DNA from 2 places in the Ochrobactrum sp. EDr1-4 genome. Region 1 is predicted to be linked to the other one. Evidence: riboswitches for the same ligand, from Rfam matches in the RefSeq annotation. Region 1 holds a riboswitch; the other holds the start of a gene.
The links. Region 1 has a riboswitch for cobalamin ahead of nrdH (glutaredoxin-like protein NrdH). Riboswitches for the same ligand answer to the same signal wherever they lie in the genome.

Region 1 (5,969 bases):
TTTAAAGCCGTGTCGTTCGACTACTTGCCGCGCCACGGTATCAACGTGTTCCTTCAGATCGAGGGGTGTGACGAGCAGCATATCGGCCAATGCCTGTTTGATCGTTCCGATTGGCATCGGAATAATCACGATACAAACCAGCGCGAGAACCGCTGGATCAATATAAGGCGTTAGCCAGTCAAGATGAGTGCCCTGGATTGCATAGCCCACCGTGAAGGCGATGAGGAGTGCAGCAGTAATGCCGCCGGACATGATCCATGCCTTGGCATCAAGTGCTATAAAATCTGACTTGAGTTTGCGGTTGGCTCGCGTCTCCAGCCACGCCATGCCAAGGCAGGCGATCAGTGCAACCACTGCATAAAAAATCGCATAGCTGAATTCGAGATCGCGCCCGCCATCCATCAAGCTGCCAATCGCATTGATAAGGGCGTAAATCGCCACGCCGGTTAGCATAATACCATTGAGGCCGAGGACCATTGGCTCCAGATGCCAGAAACCCATGGTGAATCGATCACGCAATTTACCGCTTGGCGGTTCAGCAAGCGCAGACAAGGTAATTAGTCGAGCAACCATAAGCGCAAGTCCGCTCATCGCAGCATCTGCCAGCATATAAACACCGTCAAAAACAATTGAAAATGATCCTGACAAAAGGCCAAAGGCGACGCCAAAACCGGCAATAAAAATTGTAACTGCTATTGATGTTTTTAAAATAGATTGTTCACTATGCAATTTTTACTCCAAATTGATTTGTAATAAAGGCAGTCAAAAGGCGGAATGGATCGCGCTTGCCCATATTGAGCTCTAATTTATCGGAATATTATTGAAGAGGCAATTTCTGGCTTTTTATATTTAGGCACTCGATAGTGTTCTTAGATGTGGATGAACCATGCGGCGTCCAGACATGGTGTGCGTTAGCCGCTATGAATCGGTTCGACTCGCTTGCTCGCGCATTGGTGAATGCCCTCCCGCGTTATCCCTGCTATTCACAGGCAAGCCTCAATTTAGCCAAGATTAAATAAATTTGATCCGTCTATCCGTTGACGAGTTTTTAACTTCAGATACTATATCTTGTGTTCAAGGTTCTTGCGATTCGTGAGAATTGAAAGCGAAGATGGGAATACGGTGCGTTATATCCATGATGGATGTGGCTAAGCCGTAGCTGCCCCCGCAACTGTAAGCGGTTAGCCGATGTCCGAATGCCACTGGGTTAAACCGGGAAGGTGGGCAAAGGCGCTAAGCCGTGAGCCAGGAGACCTGCCTTGAACAAGAACGTCAACGGGCGGGGTGTCAGTTGGTGCGTAATAGGATTTTGGCATAGTTTTGCCGTGTCTTTTGCCGCTCCGAATATCCCCTCCAAGCTTCGGGGTGAAAAGCATGTCGATTGATTTAAAGCCGAGTAGTTCCGGTCCGCCCGGTACGGGTTAGTTTACAGGACACGCGCTCTTAAGAGTGTTTTGCCCCGCAGTTTTTGTATTTGTCGCACGCATTTCGCAATGCGTGAATGTTTTTTGCGTGTTCGTTCGCGTAAAGCGCAGCCAGTAAAATCTCATTTTCAAGCGTGATCCGGTGCAATGCGGCCTCGGATTGCTGTTGAAAATCCCTTATCCCCAGTGAGGAAAAAATGAACGTCACCGTCTATAGCAAGCCAGCCTGCGTCCAGTGCACTGCCACCACCCGCGCACTTGATCGTCAGGGCATTGAATATGCTGTCATCGATATTTCCGCAGACAGCGACGCATATGATCTGGTTCAGGGTCTTGGCTATCGTCAGGTGCCGGTTGTTGTTGCTGGTGAAGCCCACTGGGCTGGTTTCCGCCCGGATATGATCAGCTCGCTCGCCTAATCCCAATCGCTGTTAGGGTTTGTGATGGGCCAGATTGTCTATTTTTCCAGCCGTTCGGAGAACACGCATCGCTTCGTGATGCGTCTTGGGATGCGCTCAAAGCGTATTCCGCTGGAAAGCCATGAAGACGATGCTGATCTGTTGCGGGTGAACGAGCCTTATGTGCTCGTGACCCCAACCTATGGCGGCGGTGGCGCGAAAGGCGCTGTTCCCAAGCCGGTCATCCGCTTTCTTAACGATGCGGATAACCGATCCCTCATTCGCGGTGTTATTGCCGCTGGGAACAGCAATTTCGGCGAAGGCTTTGGCCTTGCAGGCAAAATAATTTCGGAAAAATGTCAGGTTCCATACCTCTATCGCTTTGAGCTTTTGGGAACGGACGAAGACCTTGGCAATGTTAAAGACGGGATGGAACGATTTTGGACACGGCAGACACAACCTTGACCCGTGAGCGCGAGACGGTCGCTGCTTCGGAAAAGCATGCGTCATCCTCAGCGACCAGCACCGCAACGAGCGCTGCATCAGGAAGCAAGCCATCAAAGCTCGCTGAAACTTCGCTGGATTATCATGCGCTAAACGCCATGCTGAACCTCTATGATGATGACGGCAAGATTCAGCTGCATCGTGACCGGCAGGCGGCCCAGCAATATTTCCTTCAGCACGTCAATCAGAACACCGTGTTCTTCCATAACCTGCGTGAAAAGCTCGATTATCTGGTAACAGAAGGCTATTACGAGCGGGAAGTGCTGGACCAGTATTCCTTCAATTTCGTGCGCGATCTTTTTGATCATGCCTATGACAAGAAATTCCGCTTTCCGACCTTCCTTGGCGCTTTCAAATATTACACCAGCTATACGCTGAAAACCTTCGACGGTAAGCGCTATCTCGAGCGCTACGAAGATCGCGTTTGCATGGTGGCTTTGGCTCTTGCCCGCGGTAACGAGCAGCACGCACGCGAAATGGTCGATGAGATCATTTCGGGCCGTTATCAGCCAGCAACACCGACCTTCCTCAATGCTGGCAAAAAGCAGCGCGGCGAACTGGTCTCGTGCTTTCTGTTGCGCGTTGAAGACAACATGGAATCGATTGGTCGCTCAATCAATTCCGCGCTCCAGCTTTCAAAGCGCGGCGGCGGCGTGGCACTGAGCCTGACCAATATTCGTGAATCCGGTGCGCCTATCAAGCAAATCCAGAACCAGTCTTCCGGCATTATTCCGGTGATGAAGCTTCTGGAAGATTCATTCTCCTATGCCAATCAGCTTGGTGCGCGTCAGGGCGCGGGCGCGGTTTATCTGCACGCCCATCACCCGGATATTATGCGCTTCCTCGATACCAAGCGTGAAAATGCCGACGAAAAAATCCGCATCAAGACACTGTCGCTTGGTGTTGTGATCCCGGACATTACGTTCGAGCTCGCGAAGAACGACGAGGATATGTACCTGTTCTCGCCTTATGACGTTGAACGCGTCTATGGCGTGCCGATGACCGAGATTTCGATCACTGAAAAATACCGTGAAATGGTCGATAACGGTCGTATCCGCAAGAAGAAGATCAACGCGCGTGATTTCTTCCAGGTGCTGGCGGAAATCCAGTTTGAGTCCGGCTATCCTTACATCATGTTTGAAGATACGGTGAACCGCGCCAATCCGATTGATGGCCGCATCACCATGAGCAATCTCTGCTCAGAAATTCTTCAGGTCAGTGAAGCCAGCATCTTCAACGAAGATCTGTCTTATGAGTATCTCGGCAAGGACATTTCCTGCAATCTCGGCTCGCTCAATATTGCAGCTGCGATGGATAGCCCGGATTTCGGCAAGACGATTGAAACCTCGATCCGTGCACTGACGGCTGTTGCCAACATGAGCCATATCGGTTCGGTTCCTTCGGTTGCGCGCGGCAATGATGAAAGCCATGCCATCGGCCTCGGCCAGATGAACCTGCACGGATACCTCGCTCGTGAGCGCATCTATTATGGTTCAGAAGAAGGTGTCGATTTCACCAATATCTATTTCTACACGGTGGCTTATCACGCTGTCCGCGCTTCCAATCTTTTGGCAGTAGAGCAGGGCAGTTCGTTCAAGGGGTTTGAGAAGTCGAAATATGCGACCGGCGAATATTTTGACAAATATACCGATCAGACTTGGGAGCCTGCAACAGACCGCGTTCGTGAGATGTTCGAGACCGCTGGTATTTCGATCCCGACGCAAGAAGATTGGCAGGCGTTGAAAAAGGCTGTGATGGAAGGTGGGCTCTATAATCAGAACCTGCAAGCCGTGCCGCCAACAGGTTCGATCTCCTACATCAACCACTCGACCTCTTCGATCCACCCGATTGTTTCCAAGATCGAAATCCGTAAAGAAGGCAAGATTGGCCGCGTTTATTACCCGGCTGCCTTCATGACGAATGATAATCTGGAATATTATCAGGATGCCTATGAGATTGGTCCGGAAAAGATCATCGACACTTATGCAGCGGCAACGCAGCACGTCGATCAGGGTCTGTCGCTGACACTGTTCTTCCGTGATACCGCGACGACACGCGATATCAATAAGGCGCAGATTTACGCGTGGAAAAAGGGCATCAAGACGATTTATTACATCCGCCTGCGCCAGATGGCGCTCGAAGGTACGCAGGTTGAAGGCTGCGTATCCTGCGCTCTCTAGGATCGCGAATATTCAGGCTCTGGCAGCCTGCAAATGACGTCGTTCTGCAAGCCGGTGCTCACGTACTTTATGTACGCTGCGCTCCGGTTCTCGAACCCCACCATTTTCGGCATGCCACAGCCAGAATCTCACGCTGATCCCAACCAAGGTAGAGACAAATGAATATGCAGTTTAAAAAAGACAATACCAAAAAGCCGGCTGTGGTTCGTGCCATCAACTGGAACCGGATCGAAGACGATAAAGACCTCGAAGTCTGGAACCGTTTGACCGGCAACTTCTGGCTACCGGAAAAAGTGCCGCTGTCCAACGATATTCAGTCTTGGGAAACGTTGAAAGCCGAAGAAAAGCAGCTCACTATCCGTGTTTTCACAGGCTTGACGCTTCTGGATACGATCCAGAATGCCGTTGGTGCTGTGACACTGATGGACGATGCATCCACCCCACATGAAGAAGCTGTTCTATCGAACATTTCCTTTATGGAAGCGGTTCATGCGCGTTCCTATTCGTCGATCTTTTCGACGCTGTGTTTGACGCCTGATGTGGACGATGCCTATCGCTGGTCGGAAGAAAATGAGTTCTTGCAGAGGAAGTCGCAGCTTATCCTCGACAACTATAATTCCGAAGACCCGCTGAAAAAGAAGATTGCCAGCGTTTTTCTGGAAAGCTTCCTGTTCTATTCGGGCTTCTATCTGCCGATGTATTGGTCGAGCCGCGCAAAGCTTACCAACACGGCTGACCTCATCCGCCTGATCATCCGCGATGAAGCCGTTCATGGCTATTATATCGGCTATAAGTATCAGCGCGCGCTTGAGAAGCTTGATGAAGCGAAAAAGCAGGAAATCAAGGATTTTGCCTTTGATCTGTTGCTTGAGCTTTACGACAATGAAGTGCGTTATACCGAAGCGCTTTATGACGGCGTCGGCTTGACTGAAGACGTCAAAAAGTTCCTGCATTATAATGCAAACAAGGCGCTCATGAACCTCGGTTATGAATCGTTGTTCCCGGCGGAGGCCTGCAAGGTTAATCCGGCGATCCTCTCGGCGCTTTCTCCGAATGCCGATGAGAACCACGACTTCTTCTCAGGATCCGGCTCGTCTTATGTCATTGGTAAAGCTGTTGCGACCGAAGACGACGACTGGGACTTCTAAGCCCGATCTGAATAGATCCAGAAAGCCGTGTGACATTGTCATGCGGCTTTTTTGATGCAATCGATTCCGGTTATGTCAGCGACTTCTTATCAATATGGGTGTTTTGGTTAGCCAAAATGTTGGTTGAGCTGTGTGTTTTGTGCAATTTCACTTATATCGGTTGCCATTGATATGCAGTACCTCTAGGTACAGCTCGGGAGGAGCGCTCTCTTCTTTGACGGAAGTCAGACCAGACATTTCAGCCATAAAAATCCGGCGAAATGGGGATTTAGATCTTGGTCCTCTTACTGTCCTTGACCTGCCATTTCTCCCGCA
Region 2 (5,969 bases), on a different contig from region 1:
AACAAAGATCGGAACAGGGTTGAGGCCCTTGGCCAGCAACGCATTGATCAGTGCTTCGACCGGCTGTGTCTGTCCGCTTTGAACCAGCGCACGATAAAAAATGATTGCCGCAGCAGGCGCTTCGGCGTCTTTCCATTGTCGGCGGATGAGATCGAGCGAAGGCGTGGCCATATCTGGCCACCACAGCCCAGCTTTCAGAAGCGGTGCAGCCTCCTCCGGCTTTTCGCTTTCATCAATCAGTGCGCAACAATAATCGAGAAATCGGGACGTATTGGCGGCCCCGCCCTCAATCAGATATTGCCAGAGAGCATCCCGCTCCTGCGATGAAACGGTTGAGAACCGTTCAAGTCCGTAATCTGGCTTATCATCACCCGGCAGCACGGCGATCTTGATGCCGTGCGAAACCGCACAGGCATGAAGCGCCTCAAGCCCATAAGGCCAATAGGTCTCGCCACCAATAATCCGCACAACAATAAGTTTCGAATGTTGTGCCGTGCGCTCGATATAAGCGTCGACTGACATGGGATGTGTGAGGCTTAGAAAATTAGCGAGCCGGAGACTTGGCCCGCTTTGCCCAAGCTTATGTGCTTGAGCAAGGCTTGCCAGCTCCGTATCGGCAGCGGAAAGGAACAATATATCGCCCGGCGTCTGGCCGAGGTCGACAGCCTCATTGCCATCGCTGATCGTTCCTTTCTGGGCAAGTAATAAGTGCATCAGAGCATAATCCCGAAAAGTGGGAACCGGTTTTCGGAACAGATTATGCTCAGAAAAGCGACGCAAGCGCGATGTTTAGTCACTTCACAATTGTTCCTCACGAAGTAACAGCGTCTTTCACGGCTTTGGTGATAGCCTGTTCATCGATCTCATGCAGGCCAATGACGACAAGACGCGTATTGCGCAGTTCATCCTTGCCCCACGGGCGATCGAAATAGTGCTCAATACGCGGACCAACAGCCTGCACAACCAGACGCATCGGCTTGCCCGGCACATCGACAAAGCCTTTGAGACGCAGAACATCATGTTCCGCAATTATGCCCTTGAGCTTTTCGGTAAATGCCTTTGGATCAACAACCGAACCTGCTTCAACCACAAAGCTTTCAAACTCGTCGTGATCATGCTCATGACCATCAGCATGATGGATTTCATGATGCGATTTGCGGTTGGCGATATCGTCTTCCGTACCAACGCCGAGGCCGAGCAGTACGTCCGCACCAATCTTGCCGAAGCTTGCTGGCACCATGTTGACGCGACGTGTTGAACGTTCCGCCACATCGGCCTTCACGCTATCAAGTTTCGACGGATCAATGAGGTCGGCCTTGTTGAGAACAATGAGGTCAGCCGCATGTATCTGATCCTCAAAAAGTTCCTCTAAAGGGCTTTCATGATCAAGAGAATCGTCCGCTGCGCGCTGTGCATCCACCTTGTCGTGATCGTCCGCAAAACGGCCTTCAGCAACAGCGGCAGCATCGATCACAGTCACCACGCCGTCGACCGTCACCTGCGTTTTGATTTCGGGCCAGTTGAAAGCAGCAACCAGCGGCTGCGGCAGCGCCAGACCCGAAGTCTCAATCACGATGTGATCAAGACGATCCGCACGATCAAGAAGCTTGGTCATGGTCGGAATGAAATCATCAGCAACGGTGCAGCAGATGCAGCCATTGTTCAGTTCAATAATATCTTCTTCACGGCAGCTTTCGATACCGCAACCTTTAAGAATTCCGCCATCGACACCGAGATCGCCAAACTCATTGATAATGAGCGCAATGCGCTTGCCATTGGCGTTTTCCAGCAGATTGCGAATAAGCGTTGTTTTACCCGAACCAAGAAATCCGGTGATCACGGTCGCTGGAATCTTTTGTCCCTGCATCAAATTAACCCTTCATTTTGAGCGGCAATCCTGCCGCTATGAAATAAACTTCATCCGCCACCGACGCCACGGCCTGATGCAGAAAACCGGCATGATCGCGAAATTCACGCGCCATGCGATTTTCCGGCACAATACTCAAGCCGACCTCGTTGGAAACAAAAACAACCTGACCTGAAAGCTGAGGCAATGCTGTAACCAGCGTCTCGGTTTCAGCAGCAATATCCCGCTCTGCCATCATCAGATTGGTGATCCAGAGCGTCAGACAATCGACAAGCACGAAACGGTCATGTCCCGCGTGTTTTTGAAGTGCCCCCACAAGGTCGAGCGGTTCTTCAACCGTCTGCCATTCGTCCCCGCGACTGTTGCGATGAATGGAGATGCGGCTCTCCATTTCCGTGTCGAATGCACGTCCCGTCGCGAGATAGACTGGTTGAAGGCCTGTCCCTTCAACCAGTTTTTCCGCATAAGACGACTTACCAGACCGGGCTCCGCCAAGAACGAACGTGGTTTTTGCATTTTCATTTCGGAGCAGAGCCATATCTATCAGCCTTCAATATCTGACTTCGCATAAGCCTGAATGAACCAGCCCAGCGCAAGCCCAATGACAGCCCACATGAACAGGTTTGTTGCAAGCGATGCGACGGCATATTGCGAAGCAAGCAGTGACGGGATTGGCGATGCAATATCTTCAGGGTGCGGCGCGCCATAGAGATGCGGTGCGATAATCAGCACAAGTCCCAGGATTTTGGAAATAATCTCGCCACGCAAAACCAGTAGATAAATGCCGACGCCACTCAAGACGACGGTCGAAATCCACCAAAGCTGACGCTGTGCGAGGTCGGCCGCAGGCATGGCAGGCAGTTCCGGCGAAAGTCCCAGAGCGGGCAGGAAGGCGACCGCAAAGAAACCTGCCATCCCCCAAAGGATACCGTTCTGCGGTGTGATCCGACGACCAAGCAGCAAAGCAATACCACCCAAAAGCAAAGCAAAGCCTGCACCGGCTACGAGGTTGGCAAGCAATGTGTTGCCAAGGCGACCAAACGGAAGTTCAGCGCCCTCCTCTTCTTCGCCTTCACTCGCCGCAGCTGCGGCATGGTCGTGCGGTGCAGACGCTTCGGCTTCGCCATGGCTATGACCGCCGCCAGCGTCTTCATAGGTTTCCGCCTGAATAATCAGCGGAACGGTTTTCAAATACATAGCAGGCGTCACGAGGAGCCCGGCAAGAAGACCAGCAACAAGCGTGGCCAAAAGATAACGGATCAACATTTTATTCCCTCAACAGCAATTATTCGCCGATGGCCGTCCACCATCAAGCGTTGCTCATTTCCTGTTTCAAAAAGCTAATCGGCTTAGTGGCAGGGAAACCCGTATGAATGACGCGTATCGTGCGCTGAATCGTGCAGCGTATCCGAATGGGCGAGACCCACGCCGTATATCAGAAACGCGCCAAGAAGCAGCGAAACGACAGCTGTCGCAAGACGCGTTGCAAGCGGCATAGCTATAGTATTGGGAATAGAATTTTGGGTACGCGCAGCCATGACAACCTCCGTGTAGGCAGCAGGGAAAACCTCCCATGGGGTGCGGACAAAATGCCCTTCACACTACAGGCAGGTCTCCTGGCTCACGGGTCGTAGGGTTTGGAGCGCCTTCCCAGAAACGTTGTGTTTCCAGTGGCTGCCGGTTAACCGGCTTGCCTCATCCCTCTCCGCTCTACAGTCGCGGGGTCGGCTGCGATAAAGACGCCCGGATTGGGTCCGTCCGTCGCATTCCCTTTTGGTATCGCCGGGATTCGTCCCGGCAAAACCTGTTGTGTAGATCGACACTAGGCTTTCACCAATGCGGCGTCAATCAATCTACTTATAAAGGCGCTTACGCAGCCCTGAGCCTTTTTGTCGAACCCAATCGTCAATGGTATCGGCGTTGCGAGCAACTCGAGGCCACAGCCATATCATCAATCCAATTATCAAAACCCATGCAATAACGACATCAGACAAAAAGTGTGCCCCCATAAAAACACGGTTGAGCGAAATGGAAACAAGTAAAGGGACGAGAACCCCTGCTGCCCAAACACGATAAGGCCGTGGCACGAGAATGAGCAATGAAAGCATTGCAGCTGCCGCTGCCGACTCACCTGATGGAAACGAACAACTGTGACGACAAGCGTTCGCAAACTGCCAAGCTGGGGTAAAATCGGCCGTTCCACCAAATTCCATCAGATGTCTTGGACGTGCACGACCAATAATAAACTTCAGTGTCTGCACCAACACGCCAGGACCAAAGGCAAAAGTTAAAACAGCATAGACAATTTTATGTGGAGATATAGCGTTTAAGGGGCGTTGCGATATTGCATAGACTACAAGCAACATCAGCAGCAGACCAATAATATAGAACTGACTGAGCCTGTGATAATCTCTCAAAGCGACCCAATAGGGATGTTGAGAGATAACGAAATCGCCAGCACGATAAAAATATCGAGACACATCAATATCCACCTGAGGAAACACAATAAAAAAACCGCTGACCAGAATAAAAAAATATAAAAAATTCTTCTCCAAGCGGAGAGAATAACGTTCATAGTCAGCGCCAAAATAAGACGCAATACGCACGATCAACCTCTAAAAATAAATAAAAAAAATTTTAGAATTTAATATAGTCAAAATATTGTTCATGCATTTTTAAATAATTAAGTATTTAATTATATATTACTATCTATTTAAAGTAATTGTATTTTATTATTCTTTAATATTATAAATTATCAAATTGAAAAAATTGCATCAATATCGAGAGAATCTTCCAACCCTTTCGCGAGCTGATCCAGCGCGCCCTCTATACTTTCTCTGTAATGCTCAACTGAGCTACGCACTCCGAGAGCAAAAAGGACATTTCGCCTAAACTCATCAGCACAAAAAACGCCATGCAGATACGTCCCCATGACACGGCCGTTTATTGATACGGCTCCGTCGTCATGACCATCAATTTTTGAAAATGGGCGTATCGCATCAGCGCCATGCGTGCGACCGATATGTATTTCGTAGCCCTCGAGGGCTACATCATAAAGCATTGATTGAGCCTGAACATTGCGAACAACTTTTTCTGGCTCCATGATTGTCTCAACATCAAGTAAGCCCAAGCCATCAATCTCGCGCACCGACCCTTCAATGCCATGAGGATCACTAATGCGGTTTCCAAGCATCTGAAACCCGCCGCATATCCCAAGCACATGCCCCCCACGTCGCACATGCGCGTGCAAATCGCGCTCCCAACCATTTTCACGAAAGGCAATCAAGTCAGCAATTGTGGATTTGGTTCCCGGTATAACTACAAGACCGGCATCGTTCGGCAGAGGCTGTCCAGGGGGAACCATAACAACCTCCACCTGATCTTCGGCCTTCAATGGATCGAGATCATCAAAATTTGCGATGCGTGGTAGCATCGGAACCGCTACTTTCAATGCTTTGGCATCGCCGCGCGTAGCACGTTCCAAGACAACCGAATCTTCGGCAGGCAAGCGCGACACGGCTTTCAGCCAAGGCACAACACCGAAGGAGCGCCAACCGGTAAAACGCGTTATCGCCTCCAGACCGTCATCAAACAGCGTAATATCGCCGCGAAACTTATTGATCAAAAAGCCGTGCACCATTGCACGGTCCTCGTCGGACAGGATTGTGTGCGTACCGACCAGCGAGGCAATTACCCCACCGCGGTCAATATCGCCCACCAGAACCACCGGCACGTTGGCCTGTGTAGCAAAGCCCATATTAGCAATATCGCCAGCGCGCAGATTGATTTCGGCAGGCGATCCCGCACCTTCGATGAGCACCAAATCAGCGCCTTCGCTAATGATGGCGTAAGATTCCATAACTGCCGCCATCAATTGCGGTTTTAACTGCTGATAATATCGGCCACGCGCCTCACCACGCACTTTTCCCTGAACAACGACCTGACTGCCCATATCGGTCTGTGGTTTCAGCAAAACCGGATTCATGTGCACCGATGACGGAACGCCACACGCCAGAGCTTGAAGCCATTGCGCCCGTCCAATCTCGCCACCGTCATCGCTGACGGCCGCATTATTAGACATGTTTTGCGGCTTGAATGGCCG

Region 2: linked by a shared signal. The riboswitch ahead of ACOZHT_RS12895 (CbtB domain-containing protein) and the one ahead of nrdH (glutaredoxin-like protein NrdH) in region 1 are both predicted to bind cobalamin.

What each region holds. Positions count from the first base shown of each region.
Region 1 is NZ_JBLZOF010000002.1:907,593-913,561, forward strand. Features, by position in the region: gene ACOZHT_RS10530 (cation diffusion facilitator family transporter) at 1-729, opposite strand, end outside; cobalamin riboswitch at 1,061-1,276, shown strand; gene nrdH (glutaredoxin-like protein NrdH) at 1,622-1,843, shown strand; gene nrdI (class Ib ribonucleoside-diphosphate reductase assembly flavoprotein NrdI) at 1,868-2,287, shown strand; gene nrdE (class 1b ribonucleoside-diphosphate reductase subunit alpha) at 2,401-4,506, shown strand; gene nrdF (class 1b ribonucleoside-diphosphate reductase subunit beta) at 4,665-5,654, shown strand.
Region 2 is NZ_JBLZOF010000003.1:369,689-375,657, forward strand. Features, by position in the region: gene cobN (cobaltochelatase subunit CobN) at 1-714, opposite strand, end outside; gene cobW (cobalamin biosynthesis protein CobW) at 812-1,867, opposite strand; gene cobU (bifunctional adenosylcobinamide kinase/adenosylcobinamide-phosphate guanylyltransferase) at 1,872-2,405, opposite strand; gene ACOZHT_RS12890 (CbtA family protein) at 2,411-3,133, opposite strand; gene ACOZHT_RS12895 (CbtB domain-containing protein) at 3,217-3,405, opposite strand; cobalamin riboswitch at 3,457-3,690, opposite strand; gene ACOZHT_RS12900 (phosphatase PAP2 family protein) at 3,721-4,473, opposite strand; gene ACOZHT_RS12905 (cobyric acid synthase) at 4,623-5,969, opposite strand, start outside.